4 regions of the Mesorhizobium sp. M1423 genome follow, and region 1 is predicted to be linked to each of the others. Evidence: riboswitches for the same ligand, from Rfam matches in the RefSeq annotation. Region 1 holds a riboswitch; each other region holds the start of a gene.
The links. A riboswitch is a leader RNA that binds a small molecule or an ion and turns the genes downstream of it on or off. The one in region 1 is predicted to bind cobalamin.
Positions count from the first base shown of each region.

Region 2: it holds a riboswitch for cobalamin, as region 1 does, so the genes downstream of both, NKG95_RS25890 (ABC transporter ATP-binding protein) here and NKG95_RS33220 (CbtB domain-containing protein) in region 1, are expected to answer to the same signal.
Region 3: it holds a riboswitch for cobalamin, as region 1 does, so the genes downstream of both, metE (5-methyltetrahydropteroyltriglutamate--homocysteine S-methyltransferase) here and NKG95_RS33220 (CbtB domain-containing protein) in region 1, are expected to answer to the same signal.
Region 4: it holds a riboswitch for cobalamin, as region 1 does, so the genes downstream of both, NKG95_RS03135 (DUF1636 family protein) here and NKG95_RS33220 (CbtB domain-containing protein) in region 1, are expected to answer to the same signal.

Region 1 is NZ_JAMYKU010000052.1:302-7,899, reverse strand. It holds gene mgtE (magnesium transporter) at 1-582, shown strand, start outside; gene NKG95_RS33245 (MerR family transcriptional regulator) at 722-1,108, shown strand; gene NKG95_RS33240 (methyltransferase family protein) at 1,128-1,634, opposite strand; gene NKG95_RS33235 (heparan-alpha-glucosaminide N-acetyltransferase) at 1,651-2,649, opposite strand; gene NKG95_RS33230 (MFS transporter) at 2,897-4,096, shown strand; gene NKG95_RS33225 (aromatic ring-hydroxylating oxygenase subunit alpha) at 4,075-5,268, opposite strand; cobalamin riboswitch at 5,409-5,604, shown strand; gene NKG95_RS33220 (CbtB domain-containing protein) at 5,641-5,820, shown strand; gene NKG95_RS33215 (CbtA family protein) at 5,836-6,612, shown strand; gene cobU (bifunctional adenosylcobinamide kinase/adenosylcobinamide-phosphate guanylyltransferase) at 6,605-7,126, shown strand; gene cobO (cob(I)yrinic acid a,c-diamide adenosyltransferase) at 7,128-7,598, shown strand, end outside.
Region 2 is NZ_JAMYKU010000024.1:88,591-96,188, forward strand. It holds gene groL (chaperonin GroEL) at 1-1,055, opposite strand, end outside; gene groES (co-chaperone GroES) at 1,118-1,414, opposite strand; gene NKG95_RS25880 (bifunctional helix-turn-helix transcriptional regulator/GNAT family N-acetyltransferase) at 1,643-2,578, shown strand; gene NKG95_RS25885 (GyrI-like domain-containing protein) at 2,616-3,449, opposite strand; cobalamin riboswitch at 3,745-3,949, shown strand; gene NKG95_RS25890 (ABC transporter ATP-binding protein) at 4,042-4,860, shown strand; gene NKG95_RS25895 (ABC transporter substrate-binding protein) at 4,857-5,801, shown strand; gene NKG95_RS25900 (FecCD family ABC transporter permease) at 5,831-6,832, shown strand; gene NKG95_RS25905 (MarR family winged helix-turn-helix transcriptional regulator) at 6,914-7,393, shown strand; gene NKG95_RS25910 (HlyD family secretion protein) at 7,390-7,598, shown strand, end outside.
Region 3 is NZ_JAMYKU010000019.1:70,696-78,293, forward strand. It holds gene NKG95_RS22665 (MFS transporter) at 1-109, shown strand, start outside; gene NKG95_RS22670 (helix-turn-helix transcriptional regulator) at 172-1,005, shown strand; gene NKG95_RS22675 (hypothetical protein) at 1,323-1,577, opposite strand; cobalamin riboswitch at 2,133-2,333, shown strand; gene metE (5-methyltetrahydropteroyltriglutamate--homocysteine S-methyltransferase) at 2,429-4,774, shown strand; gene NKG95_RS22685 (FMN-binding negative transcriptional regulator) at 4,873-5,091, opposite strand; gene NKG95_RS22690 (dihydrodipicolinate synthase family protein) at 5,126-6,028, opposite strand; gene NKG95_RS22695 (trans-sulfuration enzyme family protein) at 6,081-7,313, opposite strand; partial or broken gene pdxR (MocR-like pyridoxine biosynthesis transcription factor PdxR) at 7,396-7,598, shown strand, end outside.
Region 4 is NZ_JAMYKU010000002.1:59,503-67,100, reverse strand. It holds gene NKG95_RS03145 (cobaltochelatase subunit CobN) at 1-2,662, opposite strand, end outside; gene cobW (cobalamin biosynthesis protein CobW) at 2,681-3,733, opposite strand; gene NKG95_RS03135 (DUF1636 family protein) at 3,730-4,164, opposite strand; cobalamin riboswitch at 4,203-4,406, opposite strand; gene NKG95_RS03130 (winged helix-turn-helix domain-containing protein) at 4,436-5,635, opposite strand; gene NKG95_RS03125 (NADH-quinone oxidoreductase subunit A) at 5,972-6,337, shown strand; gene NKG95_RS03120 (NuoB/complex I 20 kDa subunit family protein) at 6,328-6,909, shown strand; gene NKG95_RS03115 (NADH-quinone oxidoreductase subunit C) at 6,915-7,517, shown strand; gene NKG95_RS03110 (NADH-quinone oxidoreductase subunit D) at 7,518-7,598, shown strand, end outside.

The DNA of each region.
Region 1 (7,598 bases):
GCCGAGGAAGATCTGCTGCGCATGGGCGGCGTCGGCGACGAAGAACTCTCGGACAGCATCCTTTCGACTTCGCGCTCGCGTGTGCCGTGGCTGCTGGTCAACCTTTTGACGGCCTTCCTCGCGGCTTCGGTGATCGGCCTGTTCGACCGCACCATCGAGCATATCGTGGCGTTGGCGGTGCTGATGCCGATCGTCGCCGGCATGGGCGGCAATGCCGGCTCGCAGACCATGACCGTCACGGTGCGGGCGCTGGCGACGAGGGACCTCGACATCTACAATGCCGGCCGCATCATCCGCCGCGAAATCGGGGTGGGCTTCATCAACGGCATCATCTTCGCCATCCTGATCGGCATCGTCGCGGCTGCCTGGTTCCACGATCGCAATCTCGGCGGCATCATCGCGGCGGCGATGATCATCAACATGTTCGTGGCGGCTCTGGCGGGCATCCTGATCCCGCTGCTGCTCGACCGCTTCAAGATCGATCCGGCTGTGGCTTCGGCGGTTTTCGTCACTACGGTCACCGATGTCGTCGGTTTCTTTGCCTTTCTCGGGCTTGCCACATGGTGGTTCGGCGTAGGCTGAACGGCACCTCAATTGACTTTTACGTAAATGCCGTGCGAGGCTTTGGAAGGTGCCTTGTCCGCCGATTCTGGTACGCGCCTGGATGCCGGCGGCGCCGGCCAGTTGGAACTCGCGGCGTGGCCGGGGCATTGGAGTGGCGATGCGGGAATATTATTCGATCACGGAGCTGACCCGCGAATTCGACGTGTCGACGCGGACGTTGCGCTTCTACGAGGACGAAGGGCTGGTGCAGCCGGTAAGGCGCGGCCGCACCCGGCTGTTCCGTCCGTCGGACCGGCATCTCATCCGCCAGATCATGCGCGGCAAGAGGCTCGGCTTCTCGATCAACGAGATCCGCGAAATCATCCAGATGTACAGGGAGCCGCCCGGCGAGGTCGGCCAACTCAAGCTGATGATCAAGCGCATCGAGGAAAAGCGCGAGGATCTTCGCCAGAAACGCCGCGACCTCGAGGAGACCCTGGCCGAGCTCGACCAGGCCGAGGAATCCTGCGTCGAGCGGCTGGTTGAACTCGGCGTCACCACGTAAGCGCGGTGTCAGCCCCGGCTCAAATCCAGCGCCGCACCCTTTTGGCGTAGTCCCGGTACTTCTTGCCGAATTTGGCCGTCAGCACCTTCTCCTCGCTCTCGATCGTCAGCTTCTGCGTCAGGAACGCCGCGATGACCGCCAGCGGCAGGAACCAGGCGATCCCCGAGACAAAGGCGAGGCTGACCAGTAGCAATGTGTTGGCGAGGTAGATCGGGTTGCGGCTGACGGCGAAGGGTCCGGTGGTCACCAGATGGTCCGGCACGCCGTTCGGGTTGAGCGTCGTTTTGGCGCGGATCATGATGCGGATCGCGGTGAACCAGAGCGCGGCGACCGCCAACAGCCCCACAAGCCCGGCGGCGAACAGGATGTCGCCGAGAAGATCGCCGATCCACGGCAGTGGATAGAGAAACCGTAGCGCGACGCTGACGATGATGGCGGCGATATAGATCAGCGGCGGCCATGGGATGTGCCCCAGCTTCGGCTGCCCAGGATTTTGCTGCACGGGTTTCGGGTGACTGTCGCTCATTGCTGTCCTCCCTCGATTAGCGCGTTCTCGGTTCCGCCGCCTCGGTTTGGGCGGTACAGGTGCCGGCGAGCTCGCCAATATGCGCCTTCCACTCCGGGGACTGGTCGTTGCTGTAGAGCCGGTCAAGCGAGGCTTCGCCCTGGAGAGTGTCCAGCATGCAGGCACAATAGCTGGAGCAGAACTCGGTGTCGCGCGCCTGCTCGCAGGATATTTGGCAGGATTTCAGAAAGTTCACCTCCCTGCTTTCGACCCGCGCCGGCATGAATTGCGAAAACAGCCAGACCGAGCCGATCAGCAGCGGCTGATGGATCAGATAAAAGGCAAGGCTGTGCCGGCCGATGAAGACCAGCGGGTTTGCCCAGCGGCCTGGCGTCATGGCCGACAGCCGGGTCAGCACGCCGGAGGTGGCGGCGAGTTTGGTAACCGCGATGCCGGCAAGCACGGCGCCGAACCAGGGCAGCAGCGGAACATAGTCGTTGGAGTGCGGATTGGTCGCCGATAGACCGACCCACCACAAAGCCGGATGATCGAAGGCCTCGGATCTGAGGTAGAAGGGCGCCGCGATGACAAACGCCGCGACAAGCAGCGTCAGCAGCGCCGGCAGCCGCAGGAACGCCAGGCCGAGCAGGCTGGCGAGCGCGATCTCGTGCAATATGCCGAAAAAAATGAAGCCGTCGGGCGTGGCGATTCGGGTGACCAGCGATATTGCGAGAGCCGCCCCGGCAACCATGGCGAAGCGCTTCCAGAAGCCTGTCCAGCGGATTTTCTTGCCATGGGCGAGATAGAGGCTGACGCCGACCAGGAACAGGAAGCTCGAGGCGATGCAGCGCGCGTAGATTTTCCACCAGCCGAAGGCGGTGAGGCCGGGATCGGTGTAGCCGAAAAATTCGAGATCCCAGGTGAAATGATAGCTCGCCATGGCAAGCAAAGCGATGCCGCGTGCGATGTCGATGGCGGCGATGCGCTTCGCCTTCGGTTGATCCTGAACGGCGGTGGTCGGCGTGGCGATGCTCATCGGTCTCGCTGTCTTGGTTCAGCCCCGGCAAGACGACTATCACGGTTGCCACCGTCAAAAGAAGCAGTCCTCGCGTCGCGTTGGCGCGGGTCAGCATTAGAACTCGCTTTAGGCCAGAGCCGGAAAGCCTTTGGCCGGCTTCGCTTTTTGCCGTGAAGGCGTCGGTTTCCTGTTACCCGGCCAGGAATCGCCGCGGCAGATTTGTGCTCCAAACCCTGCTTTGGGCGATTCTGCTTCGGGGAAAGCAATGGCTACCCATGTGCGCCATCCTATCTGGCTTGCGGCCTTGCGGCCGGCGGATGCACGCACCTTCGCCTCGCTTTATGCGGTCGAATCGTTCGCGCGCGCCACCGTCTCCAGCGTCATCCCGATCCAGGCCTATGAGATCCTGCACAACGAGCAGATCGTCTCGATCCTCTACACGGTCGTGGCAATGCTCGGCCTCTCGGCGACGCTGTTCATGCCGATGCTGATCCGGCGCTTTGCCCGGCGCTGGGTCTATACCGCCGGTGCCTGCCTGCTGGCCGTCGGCTCGCTGTTCTTCGTCACTCATACGCTTGCCGGCCAAACGGTCGGCATGCTCTGCCGCGTCATCGGCGCCAGCGCGCTGGCGATCACGCTCAACCTCTACATCATGGACCATATCCGCAAGACCGATTTCATGCAGGCCGAGTCGCTGCGCATGGCGTGGTCGATGCTTGCCTGGACCGCCGGGCCGACGCTCGGCATTTTCCTCTACACGCGTTTCGGCATCTATGCCGCGCATGGCGCGGTGGCCGTCTTCGCCATGGCCCTGCTGGCGCTGTTCTGGACTTACCGGCTTGGCGACAACCCGTCGATCCGCCCGGGCAAGACCCGGCCGGTCAATCCGCTGGCCAATATCGGCCGCTTCGTCGCGCAGCCAAGGCTGAGGCTGGCCTGGCTGATCGCCTTCGGCCGTTCCTGCTTCTGGACGACGTTCTTTGTCTATGGGCCGCTGTTCATGGTGATCACCGGCGAGGGCGCGCTCGCCGGTGGCCTCTTGGTTTCGGCCGGCAATGCGCTTTTGTTCATGGCCATCTTTTGGGGCAGGGCGGGAAAGCGTTTCGGCGGCCGGCGCACCATGACGTTTGCCTATTTCGCCATGTCGGCGACGCTGCTGGCGGCCGGCGCCGTCGGCGAGGCCGCGCCGCTCGTCACCGGCGCGTTGCTGCTTTGCGGTGCCTTCTTCACCATCGCGCTCGATGCGCTGGGCTCGACCGCATTCATGCGCTCGGTGCGCTCGTATGAGCGGGCACAGATGGCGGCGGTCTACCGCACCTATCTCGACTTTTCCGAGCTGACGCCGCCGCTGGTCTATTCGGTGGTGCTGGCGTTCTTTGGCCTGGGCGCGGTTTTCGCGACGCTCGGTGTTCTGGCCGCCGCCTGCGGTTTCGTCACCTGGCGCTATCTGCCCAAATCGCTTTGATGTTCAATTGCCGCATGCCGCTCGCGCACCCAGTTGTGGAAGCGGTGCAAGTCATATTCCTCGGGCATCAGCACGCCGGCCTTGTGGCGCATCGAGCGCAAGCCCTTCTGGTTGACCTCGCAGATATCAGCGTCTTCCTCAAGCACCTGGGTACCGAAGGCGACGATGTTGTCGATATCCGCTGTCGGATCGGCGAGCGCTTCGGGCGAAAAAAGCCATTCGGCGGTGAGTTCGGTCTGCTCCGGCCCAAGCGGCACCAGCCGCATGGTCCTGACATAGTCGACATGGCCGACGACGAACATCGACGGCAGGCTGGTGGCATAGGTCTGCCCGGCAGCACGCTCGGCCGGCGTCAGGCTCGAAAAGACCGAGCCGTGGACGCGCCCGTCGCGCGACCAGGTTTCGGCCCCGGCCCGCAAGCCGCCGGCAAATTCCGGCGCGTCATTGTCGGCGTGGCGCGCCCATTCGGGGTCGTCGTGCCGGCCCATCAGGCCGCGGCCATAGATCGGCACCAGCCGCGACAGGTCCTTGTGGACGCCGGGGCAGTGCAGGCACTCGTTGAAGTTGTCCCAAAATATCTTCCAGTTGCAGTTCATAACCTTGCGCAGCACATGGCCGCTCAGCAGCGTTTCCAGCGGCCAGTTGGCGAGGTTGCCTGATGCCGGATCGAAGGATGTTTCAGCCGAACCGGCAGCGTCTTCCGCGAGGTTGACGAAAACGAAACCGCTCCACACCGACAGTGCTACGCGGTAGAGCGGATGATCGGCCTTGTCGAAACCATCCGGCAGCGATTTCGATGGCACGCGCACCAGATCGCCGCGCAGCGAATAGGACCAGGCGTGGTAGGGGCAGGTGATGAGCCGCGCCTTCAGCCGTCCTTCGCTCTGCTGGCAAAGCTGCGAGCCGCGATGCCGGCAGGTGTTGTGGAAGGCGCGCAATTCGCCGGTCTCGTCGCGCAGCACGACGATCTCCTGCGTGCCTATGCGAAACGTCCTGAATGCCAGCGGCTGGGCAAGGTCGGCCTCGCGGCAGACCAGCAGCCAGTTGCGATACCAGATGGCCTCGAGATCGCGCTGATAGCCTGCGATGTCCCAATAGGCCGATGACGGCAGCGTCGACTCGGCCCGCGTCAGGCCGTTATAGGGACCGCGCTCATTCGGGCTGGGTTGCATGCCGGCTTCCTCCCCATCCGCCAGCCGACACCCGGCTGTGAGAATTGTCAATTGCGGCGCCGGCCGGCGGGCTTGGCGAGGCGGCGCATTCGCCACACGATCCGGCGGAATTTGGTTTGCCGGGCGCGGCGATTCTGCCTATAGTCGCTGATGTCGTCGGTTCCGTTTGGAACCAAGAGGGAATGCGGTGCGGGCGAAATTCTTGCCCAATGCCGTGGCTGCCCCCGCAACTGTGTGCGGTAGTCCTCTCCATATGCCACTGAAGATGTTCTTCGGGAAGGTGGGGAAGGGCGCTGATCCGCGAGCCAGGAGACCTGCCGGCGACAGGAAACTGACTTCTATGCCCTCGGGTGGAGGGCGAAAGGACAAGACATGAATACCGCTTCCGTCTCGCTCGGCGCTTCCGTCTCCTCGCAGTCGCGTTTCATGCAGCTGGCGCTTGCTGCATTCCTCGGCATTTTCGTCATGGGCTTTGTCGGCTTCTCGCACATCGATGCGGTCCACAATGCCGCGCACGACTATCGCCATTCGATGGGCTTTCCCTGCCACTGACAAGGGGCTGACATCATGACAATGTTTCGCAACGTCGTGTTCATCGCGGCGATCGCAGGGCTCGTGGCCGGCGTCGTTCTCGCCTGCATGCAGGCCTATGCCACGGTGCCGCTGATCCTGAAGGCGGAAGTCTACGAACAGGCCGGCGGCGGCCATGACCATGCCGCCGCACCTGCGGCACCGGCCGCCACGGGCACGATGGCTATGAGCAGCGCCGCGCCGGCACCGGCTGAAGCAATGGCTCCGGCTGAGGACGAAGGCTGGGCGCCGGCCGACGGTTTCGAACGCTTTGCCTTCAGCGTCGTTGCCAATATCGTCACCGGCATCGGCTTCGCACTGATCCTGGTTGCGGTTTCGGAATTCGCCGGCGGCATCGGCAATTGGCGCCAGGGCCTGTTCTGGGGGCTTGCCGGCTTTGCCGTGTTCACGCTGGCGCCCGGCCTCGGCCTGCCGCCGGAACTGCCAGCGATGCCGGCGGCCGACCTTGTCCAACGCCAGATCTGGTGGTGGGCAACGGTGGTGGCGACCGCGGCCGGTCTCGGCCTGCTTGCGTTCCGCAGATCGCTGCCGCTGGCGGTCCTTGCGGTGGCGTTGATGGTGGCGCCGCATATTGTCGGCGCGCCGCAGCCCGACAGCTTCGAGACGACAATCCCGGAAGGCCTGCATCATCAGTTCGTGGTGGCGGTGACGCTGACCAATCTGGTGTTCTGGCTGGTGCTCGGCGCGGTCGTCGGCGTGGTGCGCGGCCGCTTCACCGGCACGGCGACCAGCCTGCGCGACAGCTTTGCCTGACCGCGCTGCCGGGGCGCTGACCCTGATCATCGGCGGTGCGCGCTCCGGCAAGAGCGTGCATGCCGAGAGGCTGGTGAGTGCCTGTCCGGCGCCATGGAGCTATATCGCGACGGCGCAAGCCTATGACGAGGAGATGCGCGAACGGATCGCGCTGCACCGCTCGCGCCGCAGCGCCGGCTGGACGACCATCGAGGCGCCGCTCGACCTTGCCGGCGCGATCGAGGCACTGCCTGACGGCCAGCCGGTGCTGATCGATTGCCTGACGCTGTGGCTGACCAACCATATGCTGGCCGAACATGATGTCGAGGCCGAATGCCGAAGGCTGGCAGATGTGCTGTCGCGGCCGCGTGGACCCTGGTTCGTGGTGTCCAACGAGGTCGGCCAGGGCATCGTGCCGGAGAATGCGCTGGCAAGACGGTTTCGCGACGCGGCCGGCCGGTTGAACCAGGACGTTGCCGCCGTCGCTGACACCGTGCTTTTGATGGTGGCGGGGCTGCCGCTCAGGGTGAAATGACATGGCTGATACCGACCACATCGATCCCAAGGACGAGGAACGCCACCGCGCGAAGATGGCCAAGCGCAAGGCGGTGCAGGACGCCGAGGTTGCAGCCAAGACGGTCGAGAAAGGGCTGTTGATCGTCAACACCGGTCCGGGCAAGGGCAAGACCACGGCCGCCTTCGGGCTGGCGCTCAGAATGCTCGGCTACGGCAAGCGCGTCGGCGTCGTCCAGTTCATCAAAGGCAAATGGCACACCGGCGAGAAGGATGCTTTTGCCTGCTTCGGCGACCGCGTCGTCTGGCACGCCATGGGCGAGGGCTTTACCTGGGAAACGCAGGACCTGAAGCGCGACATCGCGGCCGCTGAGGCCGCCTGGGCCAAGGCGCTCGAGCTGATGGCCGAGCCGTCGATCAGCCTCGTGGTGCTCGACGAACTCAACATCGCGTTGCGCTACGATTATCTCGACCTCGAAAAGGTGGTCGCAGCG
Region 2 (7,598 bases), on a different contig from region 1:
TGCTGCTTGATCTGGGCGACGCGGCCCTGGATCTCGGCCTTCTTGCCGGCGCCGTCGACGATGGTGGTGTTCTCCTTGGAGATCGACACCTTCTTGGCGCGGCCGAGCATGTTCAGGCCGACATTCTCGAGCTTGATGCCGAGGTCTTCGGAGATGACCTGGCCACCGGTGAGGATAGCGATGTCTTCCAGCATGGCCTTGCGGCGATCACCGAAGCCAGGCGCCTTGACGGCGGCGATCTTCAGGCCGCCACGCAGCTTGTTGACGACGAGCGTGGCCAGGGCCTCGCCCTCGACGTCTTCCGAAATGATGACCAGCGGCTTCGAGGTCTGCACGACAGCCTCGAGGATCGGCAGCATGGCCTGCAGGTTGGAGAGCTTCTTCTCGTGGAGAAGAATGTAGGCGTCTTCCAGATCCGCAACCATCTTCTCGGCGTTGGTGACGAAGTAGGGCGAGAGATAACCGCGGTCGAACTGCATGCCTTCGACGACTTCGAGCTCGGTCTCGGCGGTCTTGGCTTCCTCGACGGTGATGACGCCCTCATTGCCGACCTTCTGCATCGCTTCCGCGATCATCGAGCCGACCGAAACGTCGCCATTGCCGGCGATGGTGCCGACCTGGGCAACCTCTTCCGAGGTCTTGATCTTCTTGGCGTTCTTGATCAGCGTCGCGACGACGTCGGCGACGGCGAGGTCGATGCCGCGCTTGAGGTCCATCGGGTTCATGCCGGCGGCAACCGCCTTGTGGCCTTCCTGGACGATCGACTGTGCCAGAACGGTCGCGGTCGTGGTGCCGTCGCCGGCGATGTCGTTGGTCTTCGAAGCAACTTCGCGGACCATCTGCGCGCCCATGTTCTCGAACTTGTCTTCAAGCTCGATTTCCTTGGCGACGGTGACGCCGTCCTTGGTAATGCGCGGTGCGCCGAACGACTTGTCGATGACGACGTTGCGGCCCTTGGGGCCGAGCGTGACCTTCACCGCGTCGGCGAGGATGTTGACGCCGCGCAGCATGCGCTCACGAGCGTCGCGGGAGAATTTTACGTCTTTGGCAGCCATTTTTAGCTCCTGGCAGGGGCTTGGATTGAGCCCGAAGATTTAAATGAGGGTGAGGCCGATATTCAGCCGATGATGCCCATAATGTCGGCTTCCTTCATGATCAGAAGGTCTTCGCCATTGAGCTTGACTTCGGTGCCCGACCACTTGCCGAACAGGATACGGTCGCCGGCCTTGACGTCCAGCGGGACGAGCTTGCCGGCTTCGTCACGGGCGCCGGAACCGACGGCGATGATCTCGCCTTCCTGCGGCTTTTCCTTCGCCGTGTCGGGAATGATGATCCCGCCCGCGGTCTTGGATTCGGATTCGACCCGACGAACGACCACGCGGTCATGAAGCGGGCGGAACTTCGACTTTGCCATTTTTTATTCCTCGATGAGAATGGTGAGAACAGTTCCTCCGTCCGGCGGCGCCGGACATGGTTAGCACTCATCTTGGGGGAGTGCTAACGTGGCGCTGAAATAGTCTGGCAACTCGCGCGAGTCAAGGCGCCCGGTGAGCATCATCAGGACAATTGCTTCAAACGGATGCTTCAAACAGATACTTGACCAAGTCAACTAAATCGCTGATCTTGCCCGGAGGAGGATGCCATGACCATTCATCATCACCCAGGCAAGGAGCGGATCGACGCGGTGCGGGCCTTCAACCGCTCTTATACCCGCCAGATCGGGCTGCTCGACGAAGGGCTGCTGAAAAGCACCTTCTCGCTGACCGAGGCGCGGGTGCTCTATGAGCTGGCGCATCGCGATGGCCTGACCGCCACCGATCTTGGGCGCGATCTCGGCCTCGATGCCGGTTATCTCAGCCGGCTGCTGAAGAAGTTCGAGGAGCGTGATCTGGTCGAGCGTGCCACGATCGAGGCGGATGCGCGGCGCTCGTCGATCGCGCTGACCAAGGCCGGGCGGCAGGCCTTCGCACCGCTGAACCAGGGCTCGCACGACCAGGTCGCGGCTTTGCTCGACCGGCTTTCGGATGCCGAACAGGACAGGCTGGTCAAAGCCATGCAGACGGTGCAGCGTTTGCTGGGCGGAAGCGCCGAGCCCAAAATTCCCTATATGCTGCGGCCTCTGCAAGTCGGCGACATCGGCTGGATTATTCATCGCCAGGGCCTGCTCTACGCGCAGGAATATGGCTGGGACGAAACCTATGAAGCGCTGGTCGCCGAAATCCTCGGTGCCTTCGTCAAATCCTTCGATCCGAAATGGGAACGCAGCTGGATCGCCGAGCGGGAAGGCGAGGTCGTCGGCTCCGTCTTCGTCGTGCGCCAGTCGGACGCGGTGGCGAAATTGCGCCTGCTCTACGTCGAGCCCTCGGCGCGAGGTCTCGGCATCGGCAAGCGGCTGGTCGAGGAATGTATCGGCTTTTGCCGCGCCACGGGTTACAGGACACTGACGCTGTGGACCAACGACGTGCTCGCCGCCGCCCGCCACATCTATGAGGCTGCGGGCTTTAAATTGACCAACGAGGAGCGCCACCATTCCTTCGGCAAGGATCTGGTCGGCCAGAACTGGAATTTGGAGTTGTAGCAGCGCTTCCGGCGCTTCGGCGCCGGCCTGCCGTGCCTCACCCTTTGACCGGTATCCAGATTTCCAGCCCGCCATTGCCGCTGCGCGGATCAAATTCGGGGCCGTAGCGCTCGAATTCCGGCGCATCGGCGATCTCGTGCCCAGAGGCTGGCAGCCATTTGTTCCAGATCGTGGTGACCGTGCGGCGGATGGTCGAGATATGGTCACGATGGGCGAACACGGCGTATTTCTGCGCCGGCACGCGCACACGCCAAAACTCCCTCGGCAGGTCCGAAAAATCGGACACTTCGACGCCAGCGATGTAGTCGAAATTGCCGGCGTCGTCGCCGTTGACGCAGACGCCATAGGCGACGTCGCCGATCTCGCCAGGAATGTTGCCAATATAGGGGCCGAACCGCTGCCACTGCATCGGGATGCCGGCGCTGGTTTCGCAGCTGTAGCGCTCGCCGAGACCGGCGATGAGAAACGGCCGGCTGGTCTCAAAACGCGGCGGTTCGAGAGTGGCGAGAAAGGACTGGTCCATCAGGATCGGCTCCACAAGATCGAGGTTGTCGAGCGAGCCTTGTGCGCGCACCAGTTCCGGCGTGGTGCCGAACTGGTCGCGGAAGGCGCGGGTGAAGGCCTCATGCGAGGCATAGCCGGCGTCGAGCGCGACCGAGAGGATGTCGGGTGCGCCGGCGCCAAGCTTGCGCGCCGCTTCGGTCAGTCGGCGAGAACGGACGTAGCTCATCACCGAACGGCCGGTAGCCGCGCCGAAAGCCCGCGTCACATGAAAGCGCGACACCCCGCTGATCTTGGCGACATCGTCCAGCGAGACTGCTTCGGGCAGATGGCTTTCGACGAACCACAGCGCCTTCTCGGTCGGATTCATTTGGCACCTCGCATTGGCCCAGTCTCCGCATTGGCCCAGTCTTTACATTGGCCCAGTCTTTACATTGGCCATGTCTTATATTGGCAAGATTATGGTGCCGCTTCCTGGCGGAGGCAGTTTGATCGAAATTGCGCACTGCGCAAATCGAGAGCGACGGTCGTCGGCAAGTCGCAGGCGTCGCGCGAAAAGGCTTGACAGGAAGCGGGCAAACGTCCTTTTAAATGTAACGTTATTACATCACGAGGTCTATATGGCTCCTTCTGACAAGACTTATTGCGCTGTGATTGGCGGAAAACTAGGGTGGCTGACTGATGGTCCCCGAGTCGAAAGGCAAGGGGTGAAAAGGGAACACGGTGAGATCTTCGGATCGAGGCCGTGGCTGCCCCCGCAACTGTAAGCGGTTAGCAAAAATCCGAAGTGCCACTGACCGGCAAGGCTGGGAAGGCAGGATGGCGCAAAGACCCGCGAGCCAGGAGACCTGCCATCAGCATGAGTGGACCGGACGGGGTGTGCCGGGAGGAGACGTGGACATCGGTCTTGTCGGCCGGTCCGTCCAGCTTCCTTCCGTCGCCATTGAGAAAGTGACGGTAAGTTGGACGCCTCCCAGCCTCTTCTTGAAGCGTGTGAACTGAGCGCGACGACGAATGGCCGGTGCCTGGTCAGCGCGGTGAGCCTTTCGATAGCGCCGGGCGACCGCCTCGCCATCATCGGCCCCAACGGCGCCGGCAAGACGACGCTGCTGCGCATGCTATGCGGTACGCTGCGGCCAAGCGCGGGAGATGTGAGATTTTCCGGACGCCGGCTGGAGAGGTTTTCGGCCGCCGAGCGGGCACTGCACATGGCGGTCGTTGGCCAGACCGACCAGCCTGATCCGCGGCTTGCCGTGATCGACTACGTCGAGCTTGGGCGCGTCCCGCATGCCGGCTTGCGACGGAGGAGCGAGCAACGCGACATCGTCATTGAAGCACTTCGCAGAACCGGCCTGCTGCCGCTGCTCGGCCGCACGATCGGCTCGCTATCCGGTGGCGAGCGGCAACGCGCCCAGTTGGCGCGCGCCATCGCCCAGGAGCCCAAAATCCTGTTCCTCGATGAACCGACCAATCATCTCGATCCGCGCGCCCGCAGCGACCTTCTCGAACTCGTATCGCAGTTTGGCATGACCGTCGTGGCGGTGCTTCATGATCTGTCGCTTGTCACGCCATTTGCCACCAGGGTCGCGGTGATGAACGAGGCCCGCCTGCAGGCACTTGCCAGTCCGCGCGAGGCGCTGACCAAGAAGTTGATCCGCGAGATTTTCGGCGTTGACGTGCTTTGGCTGCGCCATCCCACCGAAGACCGCGAACTCACGGTCTTCGACGTTCCGAACCGCGCCTCTTCACATCCCGATTTGACCAAGGAGCAACATCCGTGAAACGCCTCGTACTGTCTTTTGCCTCCCTCCTACTTGCCCAGACCGCCTTCGCTTTCCCGGTAACCGTTGATAGCTGCGGCACGCCGCTGACGTTCGACGCCGCGCCGAAGCGCGCCGTCATCCAAGATCTGAACATGGCGGAGATGGCCTTCGCGCTGGGGCTGCAACCATCGATCGTCGGCCTGACCGGCATCACCGGATGGTATAAGGTCGGTCCGGAATTCAAGGCCGAGCAGGGCGCGATCCCGGAACTCGCGCCGAAATACCCGACCCTCGAAAACCTCGTCGCCGTCGAGCCCGATTTCTTCTTCGCCGGCTGGTATTACGGCATGAAGCCTGGCGGCGAGGTGACGCCCGATACGCTGGCCCCGCACGGTATCAAGACGCTGGTGCTGACGGAAAGTTGCGTCCATCTCGACCAGAACCGCCCCGCCGCCTCGATGGACCTGCTCTATGGTGATGTCGAAAAGCTGGGCAAGATTTTTGGCAAGGAGGCGGAGGCGGGAAAGCTTGTTTCGGACTGGAAGGCGCAGCTCGCCGATATCACGGCAAAGATCGGCGACCGCACGGGAACGCGTGTGTTTCTTTACGACTCCGGCGAAGACAAACCCTTCACATCAGGCAAGTTCGCGATCCCCAGCGCCATGATCGCCGCAGCGGGCGGCGACAACATCATGGCCGACATGCCGACGAGCTGGGGCAATAGGGATTGGGAGACGGTGGCGGCCCGCAATCCGCAATTTCTTATCCTGCTCGACTACCAGGACGGCGGCTACAGAAAACTGCTCGATTTCCTGAAAGCTCATCCGGCGATGAAGGAGACTGAGGCGGTCAAAAATGAGCACTTCATTGCGCTGCGCTATGCCGAACTGACGCCTGGGCCTGCCAACATCGAGGCGATCGGCAAGATCGCCAGGGCGATGCACCCGGAAGCTTTCTGAGCTTGCGCCAGAGAGCGTTCGAATTGGCGATGACAGCAGGAGCAGCAGCGATTGCCGCTCTTGCTCTGCTGTCGATTGCCTATGGATCGACGGTCATCGCGTTGAGCGACGTGATTGCTGCGCTCGGACATGCCGCCGGGCTGGACGGAGACATCGTGTCCGGTCCGGCCGGCAAGATCCCGATTGCCAAGATCGTCCTCGATCTTAGGCTACCGCGCACGATTATGGCCATCTGTGTCGGCGCCGGGCTGGGCGTCATCGGCGCGCTGCTGCAGACGGTAACGCGCAACGACCTCGCAGATCCGTTCTTGTTCGGCCTGTCGTCCGGAGCCGCGGCCGGCGCGGTTTCCGTCATCACCATTTTTGGCGACCATTTCGGTATCTGGACGTTGCCGGTCGCGGCCTTCACGGGCGGCGTATTGGCCGCCGGCATCGTGCTTTTGCTGGTTTCGCGGGTGAGGGGGCAAGGCCCCGAACGGCTGATCCTCGCCGGGCTTGCCGTCTCGTTCATGTTCACCGCCTTGACTAACTATCTCGTCTTTGCCGGAGACCAGCGCGCCGCTCACTCGGTGTTGTTCTGGACGATGGGCGGGCTCGGGCTGGCCCGTTGGGACAATATCGAGCTGGCTGCTCTGGGCGCAGGCACCATCCTTGTTTATGGACTTTGGAACCACCGCCGGCTCGACGCTTTCCTGGCCGGCGAGAATGCCGCTGAAAGCCTCGGCGTCCCGGTTGCGCGGATGCGCAGGATGACATTTCTCGTCGCCGCTTTCTCGACGGCGATCCTTGTCTCGGTCGCAGGCGTCATAGGTTTCGTTGGCTTGATGATCCCACATCTGTCCAGGACCCTGGCCGGCCCGCTTCATCTGCGCCTGATTGCAAGCTGCGCCCTCTTCGGAGCGGTGCTGTTGCTGGCAAGCGACCTTCTCGCGCGCACGCTGTTGCCGCCGCAGGAACTGCCGATCGGCATCATCACCAGTTCGGTCGGCGCTTTCTTCGTGGTCACGATGCTCATTCGCAATCGCTCATGATGTGACTGCCATGCACATTTGCCACCCTCTGGCACAATCCGGCTCCTTGAATTATGAGCACGCTTATTATATATGTCGCTCATGGTTTCCGACGGCATCGACAGATTGGGCTTTTTGATCCACGACGTGCAGCGCCTGATGCGCAAGCGCTTCGAGGCGCGCGCCAGTGGTTTCGGCCTTTCTTCGGCGCAATGGCGGCTTCTGGTCCGTGTCGCCAAGGAGGCGGGTGTCGCGCAGGCGCGGCTTGCCGAGCTTCTCGAAATCGAGCCGATCAGCGTCTCGCGCCTTGTCGATCGCATGGAGGAGGGCGGCTGGATCGAGCGCCGTCCCGACGCAACCGACAGACGAGTGCGCATGATTTTCCCGACCGCCAAGGCGAACGCAGCCTACGCCCACGTCAAGAGCCTTGCCGGCGAGGTGTATGAGGAATCGCTCGTTGGCGTTTCGCCGGAAGATCGCCGCGTCCTGGTCAAGGCGCTGGAGACAATGGTGCAGAATCTTGCGGATGGTGAGACGCCGCCCTCGGAAAAAGTGAAGAATACGGAAGGTGCAGCAGCATGAACGCGGTAGCCAAAGTAGATAAGAATGCGGCCAAGCTGGAGATGGAAGCTCCCGCGAAGCCGGCGGCAGCTCCGGTAACGGTCGCTCCGCAGGTAGCTCCGGCGCCGGTGGCGCCGAAGAAGAAGCGTCGTGCCGGCCGCTTCCTTTTGATGTTTGTGCTGCCCGCTGCGTTGATCGCCGGCGGCAGCTATGTCTGGGTGACCGG
Region 3 (7,598 bases), on a different contig from region 1:
TTTTGATCGCCCATTCGTGCTGTGTACCAGCCCTGTGTCTTGCGCAAGTGGTCACGAACGGCTGCCGGAGCCTCGAAGACGCCCTAAAAACACATGTTGCGATTTTTGAACACGCTTGACGTGTTAGATTAATTCATCCACAATGCGTGTGTTGAACACGCGAGGTGAGTTATGAACATGAAAGAGCTTAGGGTTCGACTGGGCATGACTCAAAAAGATTTGGCAGAGCAGATGGCAACGACGCAACAGACTGTGGCCCGTTGGGAAACAGGCAAAACGCAGTTGAACGTCGAGCAGATCAAGGACCTTTGTCTCACGTTGAAATGCACGGTCGAGGAGCTGCTGGGCTGGAAGATTGATGTCGAGGAGTGGCGCACGAGCCCGTTTGCAATTGCCGATGCCGAAACGCGATACGGCACGCTCAGAATCAAGACGACTCTTGGCAGCCGCCAATATCCTATCGATGAAAAGGCGCGTGAATCGATTTTACGTCAGTTGAAGGAACTTCATAATCTGCGTAGAAATAACACAAGCAGGCCATGGCTGTATTGTTGGAGCCTTGACAACAAAATACTCTTGATAAATCCGCAATATGTCCGCACCATTGAGCTTATCGGTGACGATGTAGAGGAGATGCCAGAGTATTATCATCCAGAAATCTATCGGGCTTTGGATGACTGGGATAAGGGTGAGGTTTCAGGAAAGCTGAAGAAAGAATGCGATGCCATCATCGCAGAGATGGGTGATCAGGAAGCCGTGCGCATGGCCTCCTATGTTCGCGTCACATATGACGACGGAGAAGATGAGTGGAACTTCTTGGATGAGGAAACCGCTACGACTTTCTTCGGATTGGAAGCTGCGACCTTTGACGTTCCCCAGTGTAGTTTCGCCGAAGTGGAGGAAGAAGGTTACTACCGAGCGCGATACGCCAACCTTGATCGCGTCGCGGTGATGGAGGTTCCAAGCGACCGTTATCACAGATTGACCGCGCCCGAGGAAGCTTAGAACCATCCACGAAGGGCGCATGTTACATCTCGACCTTGCGTGGTGCGTTTTCAGTACGAGATGACGTTAAGCGTAGGTAGTGGCAGGTAAGAGTGCTCGACCAGAAGCTCAACTGCCTCCTCAATATCGCTGCCGATGTGCCGCAGGACACGTCCACGGGAGCGTGGATAGGCGTGAAGTTCCTGCACTCCACGGTCCGCTCTCCCATCGCCGGTGTGTGCCCGACGCCATCTTGTGGACGAGGTTGGCCGCCTGCACCCGGTTGTATTCCGGCTTGCGGTCCGCCTGGGCGGTCCGCCGCGATGGCTATCTCCATGTCAATCGGCGCCGAACTTTGACTGCCCGCTGCTTTTGATGAATTTGGCGAGGTCCCGCGCATAATCACTCTTGGTCTTCTCCTTGAGGCCCTGTGTCGCGAACTTGTGGTCCAGCAGGGCAAACAGGTCCAAGTCCCCTTCCGCCTGTGGCGCTGGCTTGCCCTCACCGCCCTCGGTTTCCCAATTGGGGACCGCTTCTGCGCGCTGCACCGTGGCGATTGTCCGCCCAAGACGCATCACAAGATCGAACGCCAAACCGTGCGCGTGCACGACGATTTGCCGCTCAGGCCTCATTTGGACAGGACTTGAGCTGGCCCGGTGGTTTGAGCCGGGTTACCTTGAGCCGGTGGGCTGCGAACAAGCAGTTCGAGACATTGGCCTCGATCACTTCGCAACACGCCGCTGCGCCTGGCCTCGGTGTGCTCCCCCCGAAATCGTTGTGTCATATCACCGAGGGCATCACGGCCAACAGCTTCCACATGGGCAACAGCCTCGCCATTGAGCCGAATATGGTCGCGAGCAGATCACCAACGAAGCGGTCGGAACCTCGGAGCCGAAGTTCGACGCCGAGGTGGTTCGCATGATGCGCTAAGCAGCACCACGGCGCTTGCCGGTATGTTTGCTGCCGGCAGCCGACGAACTCCTATCCTCCTGGACAAGGGCGCCGTGCGTCATTGCTTTGATTTACCGGCCGCTCAAGGCTTCCACAGTTTTCGCTTTCGAGGCGACCTTTGGAACATGCCAACGGAAATTTAACATAACGACATAAACATTTCTTTATGCGGCGTTGACAAAGAAGCGAACTGCTGTAATTGTCTCCCGCGTCGTGGTTCTCCGTACGGCGCTGCCGCAGCGGAGCTAAGAGGGAAGCCGGTGCGATGCCGGCGCTGCCCCCGCAACTGTTAGCGGCGAGCCAACCCCACTCATGTCACTGAGGCGAATAGCCTTGGGAAGACGGGTAGAGGCTATGACCCCGCGAGCCAGGAGACCTGCCACGGCGAATTACGTCCACGGGCGGGGTGTCTCGGTGGCCGCTGCAGCCTGGCGTTCGTGCCGGCCTGCTAGCGCCTTCCTTGTCACCGACGCCCCAACCATCGGGGTCTGGCATGAGTGTCTCTCAGCAAATTCCTGTAGCAACGCTCGGCGTGCCCCGCTTCGGTCGTCGGCGAGAACTGAAATTCGCGCTTGAAAGCTACTGGTCCGGAAAATCGTCCGCTGCCGACCTTCTCACGACCGCGAAGGCGCTCCGTGCCGCTAGCTGGGAGGAGCAGCACGATCGCGGCGTGTCGAAAATCCCGTCGAACGACTTCTCGCTCTACGACCATGTGCTCGACACCGCAGCCATGGTCGGCGCCGTTCCATCCCGTTACGGCTGGAATAGCGGCGAGGTTCCACTTGACATCTACTTCGCAATGGCGCGGGGCAACCAGGGTCAGACGGAGGATTGTCGACACGCTGGTCACCAGCAGGCGGCTCATCGGTCTGATGTAACCGCGATGGAAATGACCAAGTGGTTTGACACCAACTATCACTACATTGTGCCGGAACTCAACGATGATCAGACGTTCGCCCTCTCGTCGACGAAACCGGTCGATTACTTCATCGAGGCTAAAGCTCTCGGCGTTCACACACGCCCAGTCATCCTTGGACCGATCACCTTCCTCAAGCTGGCGAAATCGCCTGCCGAAGGATTCGATCCCATCGCGCTCCTGCCGCGGCTGCTGCCCGTCTACGAGCAACTCCTGCAGAGGCTGAAGCTGTCTGGAGCCGACTGGGTGCAGATCGATGAGCCAGCGCTTGTCCTCGATCTGAACCCGAATGAACGAGCTGCGTTCGAATTCGCCTATGGCCAGCTGTCAAAAGCCGCGCCCGAGCTGAAGATCATGCTGGCTACCTATTTCGGGCCGCTGGGAGACAATCTCGAAACCGCGGTTTCTCTGCCCCTGGCCGGGCTGCATATTGATCTCGTGCGCGCTCCCGAGCAGCTGGAAACGGTGGGTCGGCTCGCACCGAAGGATCTGGTGCTCTCGCTTGGCTTGATCGATGGCCGCAACGTCTGGCGTGCGAACCTGCCCGCCATTCTCGACCGCATCAAACCGATCGTCGCCGGCTGGCCCTTGGACCGCGTCGAGATCGCGCCTTCTTGCTCGATGCTGCATGTGCCGATCGACCTCCGCATGGAGACGGAACTCGACGCGGACATCAGGTCGTGGCTCGCCTTCGCGGCCCAGAAGACCGACGAGTTGGTGTTGCTTGCCCGGGCCCTGTCCCAAGGCAGGGATGCGGTGGCAGGCGCGTTGAAAGCGTCTGCCGAGGCTGCCGCCACTCGCGTGACATCCACGAAGATCCATGACCCGCTGGTTGAGGGGCGGATCGCCAGCATTGACGACAGCATGAAGCGACGAGAGAGCGCTTTTGCCGAGCGCTCCAGAGTCCAGGCCGGCACGCTCGGGCTGCCGCCGTTCCCGACGACGACCATCGGGTCCTTCCCGCAGACGCCGCAGGTACGCAGGGCGCGGGCCGCTCATGCGAAGGACCAGCTGAGCTATGTCGACTACGAGACCTTCCTGAAGAAGGAGATCGAGGCTGCAATTCGCTGGCAGGAAGAGATCGGGCTGGACGTGCTGGTGCACGGTGAGTTCGAACGAAACGACATGGTACAGCATTTCGGCGAGCAGCTGTCCGGCTTCGCCTTCACCCAGCATGCCTGGGTGCAGAGCTATGGGTCGCGTTACGTGCGCCCCCCCATCATCTTCGGCGACGTATCGAGGCCCAATCCGATGACGCTGCGCTGGTGGCAGTTCGCCCAGTCGCTTACGGAAAACCCTGTGAAGGGAATGCTCACAGGCCCAGTGACCATTCTCAACTGGTCATTTGTTCGCGACGACGTACCCCGCTCCGAAGCATGCCGCCAGATCGCGCTCGCCATCCGCGACGAAGTGACGGATCTCGAATGGTCCGGCGCAAGGATGATCCAGATCGATGAGGCCGCGTTTCGCGAAGGATTGCCACTGCGCCAGTCTGATTGGAACGACTATCTCGACTGGGCTGTCGAATGCTTCCGGATCGCTTCAACGGGTGTAAAGGACGCGACTCAAATCCATACCCACATGTGCTATTCGGAGTTCAACGAGATCATCGACGCGATCGCTGAAATGGATGCGGATGTCATTTCGATTGAGACGTCGCGCTCGAAAATGGAACTGCTGGACGCCTTCACGAGCTCCAAATATCCGAATGAAATCGGGCCCGGAGTCTACGACATTCACTCACCACGGGTCCCGGAAGTCGGCGAGATTTCGGATCTCGTCATGCTTGCCCGCGAGCGACTGTCCGATGCCCAACTGTGGGTAAACCCGGACTGTGGCCTCAAAACCCGCAAGTGGGAGGAGGTCCGCCCTGCCCTCATGAACATGGTTGCTGCAGCACGCGCGCTCCGGGAGAAAGTGTAGGCCGGAAGGTTTCCTGGTTGCTCACCATGTGGTGAGTTAGCGGCTGCCGCATGTGGGCCGTGAATGTGCCAAAACGCGATCACATCCTTTGAAATAAGTCACTCGAGCGAGAAAGTGCACTTTCCTTCGGCACGTGTACTAATCGCGCAGGAATAAAGGGAACCGTTTTCTCCCTGTGACGTGTCGAGTTCGAAGGGGATGTGATTGGCGTCGAGACCGCTCCGGCCATGGGTTATCAGCATGCCAAGTGCGCTGTTCTCGATCAGTTCGTAAAGGACTTCTCGGCTCGGTTCATCGAAATGCGCGGGTACATACATGACAGGTTCCTTCACTGGCCGCCGGGTTCGCTGTTCACCGGTTGACATCCGATGGCAAGCGTTCCAACGCGGCGGCGATCTGGCGCTTCGCTGCTGAGGGCAGAGGCAGGATGGGACGCGGGGGGTCGGCACGGCAAATGTCGAGCAATTCGGCAAGTGCATAGACGACGCGAAGGCTCGAGAACTCCTTGAAGAGGCTCCAGAGCGGCGCAAGCGCGGCATCGATCCGTCGCGCTTCGGCCGCATCGCCCTGCTGCGCCGCTGTGACGATCTTTGTGCAGACCTCGGGCAGGATGCCCGCGAGGACGCTGTACCATGTGTCAGCGCCAGCGATCATGGCCTCTGCAGCGTTCCAGTCGCCGCTGTAGCCGATCGAGAACCCTTCCGGCACAGTGCGCCTCTGGTCGGCCAGATGGCTCTTGATCGCATCGCCCTTTTCTGTCGGATTCTTGATAGCGACGATCCCCCGCACCTTTGCCAGGCGGCTGACGAGTGCTGGGGTGAAACGGAAATGCGTCGTTCCTGGATTGTCGTAGATGACGATCGGAAGGCCACTTTCGCGCGCCACCGTGGAGAAATGTTCGAACACCTCGTCATCAGTGAGCGGGGTGTAAGAGGCGGCGGCAAGCAACCCCGCGGCAGCCCCAAGGGCCTTACCGTCCTGCGCGAGCCTCACTGCTTCGTCGGTGCGCAGCGCGCCCACACCCACCACGACCGGCATTTGTCCCCCGGTTTCGTCCAAGGTCTCGGCGAGCGCCCGTCGCCGTTCCTCGCGCGTCAGATACATGTATGTGCCGGTGCTGCCGAGAAGACCGATGGAATCGACCTGAGCGGCGCAAAGCCTGGCAATCAGCTTGCGCAGAGCAACGGTATCGACGCGGCCGTCCCGATCGGTCGGCGTGATGGGAAACGCGGAAAGGCCGCTCAGGAATGCCATGGCAAGGCTCCGGGTTTGTACGCGAGCGCAGGACTGGCCGGACCACAGGTCATCACAGGGCGTCCAGAGCCCGCCGCAGGTCGGCGATTAGGTCATCGGCGTCTTCAAGACCCACCGAGAGACGCATGAGGTCCTCGCCGACTCCATCGGCCAGATGCGCATCCTTGCGGATCGGCTGACGAGCACGGGTCAGGCTTGCCGGATGATAGATGAGGCTGTCGGCATCGCCGAGGCTGACAGCCCGGGTGATCAGGTTGAGCCGGTCCATCATCCGCCGCGCGCCCTCGAACCCAGCGTGGAGGCCAAAGGCCAACATGCCCGATCCTTGGGACATCTGCTTTCGCGCCGTCACCTGATCAGGGTGCGAGTCGAGGAAGGGATAACTCACCCATGCCACCGCCGGGTGCGCCTCGAGCGCCTGAGCCACCGCAAGGGCCGTGGCGCTGTGGCGTTCCATGCGCAGCGTGAGCGTCTTCAGACCGCGCAGGATCAGGAAGGCTGACATGGGCGAGAGCGCTGCGCCGGTGATGTAGCGCAGGCCCGTTTCGTGCAGCGTGCGGAGCGTTGGCGCGTCGCCCAGAAGCGCGCCCCCAAGGGCATCGCCGTGCCCATTGATGTACTTGGTCAGCGAGTGGAGCACGAGGTCTGCCCCATGTTCGAGCGGCCGCTGGAGCGCGGGGGAAGCGAAGGTGCTGTCGACTGCAACCTTTACACCGCGCGCGTGGGCGCGCTCGGCAATGGCAGCGATGTCGAGGATGCGGCTCAGCGGATTCACCGGCGTCTCGAAGAAAACAAGCCGGGTCCGCTCGGTGATCGCGGCATCGAGATTTTGGGGATCGGACAGGTCGACCGCGACGACCTTGATGCCGAAGCGGGGGACCGCCTGTTCGACCATGGCAAGCGTGTTCGCATAAAGTGTCTTGTGGACGATGAGTTCATCGCCTTGGGACAGGAGCGACAAGATCAGTGTGCCGAAAGCCGCCATCCCCGAGGCAACGACCAAACCTGCCTCGGCTCCTTCCAGATTGGCGAGCCGTTGCTCGAGGATCTCCGTCGTGGGATTGTATTCGCGCGCATAGAGCCTTCCGCCAAGGGCGGCGGCGGCCTCGTTCGCTGCCACGCTTTCGAATCCATAGGTCGAGGTCAAGAAGACTGGCGGCTGAACGGCATTGGAAAAGCCGGCGGGATCGTAGCCATGATGGATCGCCCGAGTGGCGAATCCGGGACCGGTGTCGTGGAGCGACCGCGTGAGAGCATCGGTTTCCGATTGATAGCAACGGGTCATTCGGCCTCTAGATCTTTCTTGGGTTTCCGAAAGATTGACGGCAAACTGGCCAATGTGAAATATCCAGTTAGCAATGAATGAAATGGTCCAGTCTTCAAGTGCCGGCTCTGCAGGTCGCTCGCACGCGATGGGTGCACGCCAGATCTACGAGGCTCTTCGCGAGCAAATCCTCGGCGGCGTCTATGAAACCGGTAGTCAGCTGCCGTCCTCCCGCGGCCTGGCAAATGGCCTTGGGGTTTCGCGAACGACGGTGACGGTCGCCTATGACCAACTGACCGCGGAAGG
Region 4 (7,598 bases), on a different contig from region 1:
GGACGACTTCTTCCGCTGCCACCTTGCCCAGATCATAGGCGGTCGGCGTTGGCATGGTGCGTGGGTCGGCGGTAAACAAATTGCGGCCGGTGGGCAGCACATCGCGCCGGCCACGCGCCGGTGCACCGGCCGGACCGGCGGCGACATGGCGGCCGTCGAGGGCCGCGATGAGTGCTACTTTCTCGGCTGCCGCACTCTGCTCGCGCAAAGGATCGGTTTCGCCCTCAGGCGAGCGACCGTAGATATGCAGGCCGTCCTTGATGGCGAAATCCTTGAGATCGCAGAGCCAGGCGTCGATGCGGCGCAAGGCTTCGTCGGCTGCGTCGGTCCTGGCGACGCCGGCCTCTGAGGCGAGGCCGGTCTTTTCCGCAGTCTCGACGATCAGCTTCGCCAGGCGGTCGCGGCGGCGGCGGTCGAGCCCGTCGGCCTGGGCATATTCGTCGACCAGTCGCTCGAGTTTATGCTGCTCTTCGTCCAGCCCGGCGCCGGTCAGCGGCGGCGGCAGATGGCCAAGCGTGACGGCGGCAATGCGTCGCTTGGCTTGTGCTGCCTCGCCGGGGTTGGAGACGATGAAAGGATAAATGACGGGCAGGGGGCCGGTGACGATTTCGGGAAAGCAGTTTTCGCTGAGCGCCACGGTCTTGCCGGGCAGCCACTCCAGCGTGCCGTGGGCGCCGACATGGATAATTGCATGGATGCCGAGCGACTTACGCAGCCACAAGCCAAAGGCGATCAGTGCATGGCGCGGCGGCAGTGTCGGGTCGTGATAGTCGGCGCGGCGGTCGGCTGAGCGCCCGCGATCAGGGGCGAGGGCTACGGTGATATTGCCGAAGGTGGCGGCGCGGAAGGGGAATTTTGCGGTGGTGGGCGCTTGGACACCCCCCTCTGCCCTGCCGGACATCTCCCCTTCAAGGGGGGAGATTGGCAGTTCGGCTGCCGGCTCTCCCTTAACGCCCTTGGTAGTTGGCGAAAGCAGAGACAACAGCGCAAACTCCCCCCTTGAAGGGGAGATGTCCGGCAGCACAGAGGGGGGTGCCTCGCGCGAACCTGTCTCATCATCCGTATTCCCCCATGCGGCCTCCACCGCAGCGATGGCCGCCGGCGGCAATTCCTTCGAGAAGGTCAGATAATCCTGCAAAGCCAGTCCCTGGTCGGCTGGCTCCAGCACCTCCAGCAACTGACGCGGCGTTTGCGGAATCCCTTCAACGGCGTAGCCCTGTTCGCTCAGGTCGTGCAGCATCGCCAGCACGCTGGACGGCACGTCGAGACCGACGGCATAGCCGGTGCGGCCGGGCGCGCTCGGATAGTCGGGGATCAGGATGGCGAGCTTGCGCTCCGCACGCGGCGTCCGCTGCAGACGCACGAAGGCCTCGATACGGTTCGCGACCTGCGCCACGCGGTCAGGCTCTGGCCGGTTGGCGAAGGCGCGGAAGGCCAATGCCGGATCGATCTCGCTTTCGCTCTTGAAGGAAATGGCGCCGGCCAGGATGCGGCCGTCGAGCTCGGGCAGGACGACATGCATGGCAAGGTCGGCGGGCGCCAGGCCGCGCTGGTTGTTCTGCCAGATGTCGCGGCGGGTGGTCGCGACGACGATCTGGAACACCGGCACTCCGGCGCGGTCGAACAGCGTCTCGACGCCGGGTTCGGCGCCCGAGGCGAAAGCTGTGGCGGTGATGATGGCGGCAGGGTTCAGCGCGGCAAACGCGGTTTCGACAAAGGCGAGCGATGCCGGGTCCTTGAGGCTGGAGACGAAAATAGGCACGGGAACCATGCCGCGTACGCCCAGCGCTTCGAAAAGCGCGTCGATGGGCGCGACATCGGCGGCGAGCAGCATCGAGCGGTAGAACAGGATGGGGATGATGGGGGCGGGTTCGGCGGACGGTAGGTTTAGGCTGCGTTCCTTCGCGCCCCCCTCTGTCCTGCCGGACATCTCCCCCACAAGGGGGGAGATCGCCTGGTCATCGTCGCCTTCGTCAATGTTCGATGTTGCAGAAGTCGCGAGACGGTCAGTGACAGCCGATCTCCCCCCTTGTGGGGGAGATGTCCGGCAGGACAGAGGGGGGCGCGAAGGAATGCCGACGCTTGATAAGTCCATTCTTTCTATAACGCCGCGTCCCGGCTCGTAAAATCCCGCCTTTGGCACGCTGACAGGTTCAGCGACCGCCGCACCCGATCCGGCGAGACTTGCCAACCTCTGCACCAGCGCCGTCATATTCGCCGGGCCACCTTCGCGGAAATAGTCGAGCAGACCATCAAGTTCCTGGCGCGGCAGCGTCGAGCCTTCGATCAGCCGCAAATCCTCGTCGTGGCTCTCGCCCGGTAGGAGCGCCAGCTTAATACCGCGATTTCGCGCGACAACGGCAAGCTGGTCGCAGCCGTAGCGCCACCAGTCGTAACCGCCGAGGATGCGGACCAGGACGACCTTGGCGTGGCGGGCGACGCTGTCGATCCAGAGGTCGACGGACATCGGGTGGCGCAGGTCGCGCAAGGCGGCGAGCCGCATCGACGGCAGGCGGTCCGCATCTGCCTTCCACGCCGCCGCCAGCCCGGCGAGGTCGCTGTCGGTGAAGGACAGCGCCACGACATCCGCAGGCGTTTGCCTGAGATCGACAGGCTCGGCGAGATCGTCGAGCGAGGCGGATGTGGTGGTGAGGATGTGCATCGCGGCTCGTACCTGGGATCAGCCGGCGAGGATACGCTCGATCGCCGGGCGGTTCAGCCCTTTCAGGCCGATGACGACGAGGCGCGAGCGGCGATCGTCTTCAGCGGTCCAGGCGCGGTCGTAATAGTGGTTGACGCGCGGACCGACGGCCTGCAGCAAGAGCCGCATCGGCTTGCCGCCGACGTCGACGAAACCCTTGACGCGCAATACGTTTTCTTCCTCCGCCGCCGTGGCGACGCGTTGTGCCAGCTCGTCCGGGTCGGACACCGACGCAATGTCGATGACGAACGAGTCAAAGTCGTCATGTTCGTGGTCGAGCTCGTCGTCGTGATGGGTCTTGCGGTTCTCGATGTCGTCCTCGACGGTGAGACCAAGGCCGAGCAGCACCGACGGATCGACCTTGCCTTGCGAGGTCGGCACGATCCTCACCGCCCGCGCAACATGCTTGCCGATGACGGCATTGGCGCGCGCCGCGCCGGCTGCGTCCAGCAGGTCGCTCTTCGACAGGATGATCAGGTCGGCACAAGCGAGCTGGTCTTCGAACACCTCCTCGACAGGATCGTCATGGTCGAGCGTCTCGTCCTGCGCGCGCTGCGCCTGCAGGGCGTCCATGTCGTTGGCAACGCGGCCATCAGCCAGCGCCGGCCCGTCGACGACGGCGATGACGCCATCGACCGTGACGCGGCTTTTCACCGACGGCCACTGGAAGGCCTGGACCAGCGGCTTGGGCAGGGCCAGCCCGGACGTCTCGATCAGGATGTGGTCGACCTTCGGCGTCAGCGACAGGATCTGGTCGAGCGCGGGGACAAAGTCGTCGGCGACAGTGCAGCAGATGCAGCCATTGGCCAGCTCGACGATGTTTTCCTCGGGGCAAGTGTCGATGCCGCAGCCCTTCAGGATCTCGCCGTCGATGCCGATATCGCCGAACTCGTTGACGATGATGGCCAGGCGCTTGCCTTTGGCGTTTTCGAGCAAATGGCGGATCAGCGTCGTCTTGCCGGCGCCGAGAAAGCCGGTGACGACGGTGCAGGGGACGCGCGAAACGTTGGCGGCCGAATCTGGGGAAGTCATATCAAGTCCTTCAAAAGGTCGAGGGGAGGGATGCGGGCAACCAAGCCGCGCTTCAGGCAATCGGGACGGCCGCGCCACGGAATGAGGCCGTCCGTCGAAGTAGCGAACAGCTTTGCCCCCGTCACCAGATCGGTGCCGCTGGTCGTGGTCAGGTCGCCGAAGACATAGCTCCAGCAGCCGTCGCGCAGCATCGCGGCGCTGAGCCGGCGCTTGCAATTGCCGAGGCATTCGACGGTGCGGATTTTAATGTTTTCGCTGGAAGCGGCGCGGCGCGTGTCCTCGGCGAGCAGTTCGCCGGCGCGGGGATGAGCGTCCGAACCGGTCTCGTCACGGCAGGACGAGCAGACGATGACGGTGACGCCGGCCGGGGAATCACCATGGCCGGACAATAAATCCGCTGTCTCAGCCGGAAAACTGCTGTCGCGTTCCAAATCAGGCTCCTTGCCCGGAAAACCCGCCAGGCGATCGGATTCTTATGTCCTAGACGGCAGGTCTCCTGGCTCGCGGGTCATCGCCTGGGTGCCGCCTTCCCGGGAATATCCCAGTGGTTTTCGGCCTTGGCTCGTCGCTTACAGTTGCGGGGACAGCCGCGGATTTGAAATCGAGATTTCGCACCGCATTCCCTCTTGGCCCTTGCCGTTGCGGGCAGGGGACCGTCTGGAACGGATTTAGGCTTGTGGAGGCAGTCGTGTCAACGCACGTCTATGACGCGGCGATATCTGCGAGCGGCTGGCCGAGGTCGCCGGCAGCCGTCACCTCGATGCGCTCGAGCCCGAGCCAACCCTGCATCTGCTTCAATTCCTCGAAAAGGGCGGCGGCAGTTTGCGGCGGGGCGCCGGGCTCCGAATAGGCGGCATGGACGCGCAATACGCCGGCCGGGCGGTCGGCCCTGAGGTCGACGCGCCCGACGATGCTGTCGCCGAGCAGGAACGGCAGCACATAATAGCCATACTGGCGCTTTTCGGCCGGCGTGTAGATCTCGATGCGGTAGTGGAAGTCGAACAACCGCTCGGTGCGCGACCGCTCGAAGACGACGGGATCGAACGGCGCAAGCAAGGCGCGCGCCTCGATCCTGCGCGGCAAACGGGCGTCCTTGTGGAGATAGGCTGTTTTGCTCCAGCCTTCGACGCTCACCGGCAACAGGTCGCCAGCCTCGACCAGTTCCTCGATGCGGCCCTTGATGTCGGCGGGCGAGAGGCGGAAATAGTCGCGCAGATCGCCCGCCGTGGCGACGCCATGGGCGCGGGCGGAGATGCGCAGCAGTTCGCGGTGGGCGTCCGCGGGGGACGGAACTGGCAAAGCGAGTACCGTTGGCGGCAGCACGCGCTCCGGCAGATCGTAGAACCGCTCGAAACCACGCCGGTGCGCCGTGGTGATGCGGCCCGCCCAGAACAGCCATTCGAAGGCATGCTTGGCATGGCTCCAGCCCCACCAGCCGCCCGAGCCCTTCTGGCCTTCGAAAGCCGACGCCGCGATCGGGCCTCGTTCAGCGACCTCGCGATAGATGTCCTCAATGTAGGCGGCGTGCTCGCGGCCCCATTTTGCCAGTCCGCTGTACATTTCCTCGCCGCGCTCGGCCCGCTGCATGCGCCAGCGCATCAGCGGATAGGTCTCGACGGGTAGGAACGAGGCTTCATGCGCCCAATATTCGAAGACCATGCGCTTGCGTGTCACCGCGGCGTCGTCGAGCAGCGCCAGCTTGTAGGGGCCAAGCCGCGAATAGAGCGGCATATAATGGGCGCGAACCACGGCGCTGACGGAATCGATCTGCAGCAGGCCGGTACGGGCAAGCACCCGGGCCAGATGCCGGCGGTCAGGCGTGCCGCTGGGGCGCGGGTCATTGAATCCCTGTGCCGCAAGCGCAATGCGACGGGCCAGGGCAAGCGAGATTTTTTCCTTCATGAAGGCGGTATCCGGACGATGTTAGACAGAGAAAATGACCTGCGATTCCGCCCCATGCTAGCAAGGTTTTGGCGGCATCTATGTCAGGAGAGAAAAGTGGAGTGAAAAGTGAAGGAAATCAAACAGGAGCGGATCGGACCAGTTTTCCCGGATATGCCGTCCAGCACCGCGATTTGAACAAGGTTTGACTTGCTTCGCCGAAAGCGCTGCGCTAACCCTCGCCGCGTTGCAGCATAGAGCCCCCTTAAAACGGTTCAGTGGTTAATCTGTCACGCTTCCGCAAGTGGGTCCGGTGCTGTAATCAGAGTGGATTGGCCGCCAACGGAAAACTGCAGCATGAACGCACTTTTAGGTTCGTACCTGCCCATCGTCCTGTTCATCGGCGTGGCGCTGGTCGTCGGCCTGGCGCTGCTCGCCGCACCGTTCCTGGTGGCTTACCGCAACCCCGATCCGGAAAAGCTTTCCGCCTATGAGTGCGGCTTCAACTCGTTCGACGACGCCCGCATGAAGTTCGACATCCGCTTCTACCTGGTGTCGATCCTGTTCATCATCTTCGATCTGGAGGTGGCCTTCCTGTTTCCTTGGGCAGTGTCGTTCAGTCAGATCGGCATGCTCGGTTTCTGGTCGATGATGGTGTTTTTGGCGGTGCTGACCATCGGCTTTGCCTATGAATGGAAAAAAGGAGCGCTGGAATGGGATTGAACGACAGTTCCGGCACGCTCGTCGCGCCGAAGCCCAAGGGCCTCATCGACCCCAACACCGGCAGACCGGTGGGGGAGGATGATCCGTTCTTCCTGGAGATCAACAACGAACTCGCCGACAAGGGTTTTCTCGTCACTTCGACCGAGGCGCTGATCACCTGGGCGCGCAGCGGCTCGTTGATGTTCATGACCTTTGGCCTCGCCTGCTGCGCCGTCGAGATGATCCACACCTCGATGCCACGCTACGACAGCGAGCGTTTCGGTGTCGCGCCGCGCGCGTCTCCGCGCCAGTCCGACATCATGATCGTCGCCGGCACGCTGACCAACAAGATGGCGCCGGCGCTGCGCAAGGTCTACGACCAGATGCCGGAGCCGCGCTACGTCATCTCGATGGGCTCCTGTGCCAATGGCGGCGGCTATTATCATTATTCCTATTCGGTGGTGCGCGGCTGCGACCGCATCGTGCCGGTCGACATCTACGTGCCCGGCTGCCCACCGAGCGCTGAAGCGCTGCTCTACGGCATCCTTCTGCTGCAGAAGAAGATCCGCCGCACCGGCACGATCGAACGGTGAGCGGCATGACCCAGGCGTTGAATGACCTCTCGACCTATCTTGGCGAGAAGCTGACCGGCCGGATCGGCGAAGCGGTGCTCGCCTATGGCGAACTCACTATCTCGGTCGAGCCGCGCGACCTGATCGAGGTGGTGACCTTCCTGCGCGACGACCCGAAATGCCAGTTCATTTCGATCATCGACGTTTGCGGCGCAGATTATCCGTCGCGGGCAAAGCGCTTCGACGTGGTCTATCACCTGCTGTCGCCGAGGCAGAATATCCGCATCCGCATCAAGGTCCAGGCCGACGAAGAGACGCTGGTGCCGTCGATCACCGGCATATATCCCGGCGCGGACTGGTTCGAGCGCGAGACCTACGACCTCTATGGCGTGCTGTTTTCGGGCCATCCCGATCTGCGCCGGATCCTGACCGACTACGGCTTCGAGGGCCATCCGCTGCGCAAGGACTTTCCGCTGACCGGCTTCGTCGAGGTGCGCTACGACGACGAAGCCAAGCGCGTCATCTACGAGCCGGTCGAGCTCAAGCAGGAATTCCGCAATTTCGATTTTCTGTCTCCGTGGGAAGGTACGGATTACGTGCTTCCGGGAGATGAGAAGGCAAAGCAGTAAATGGCTGAAACCTCCGTTCGCAACTTCAATATCAATTTCGGCCCGCAACACCCTGCTGCGCATGGCGTTTTGCGCCTTGTG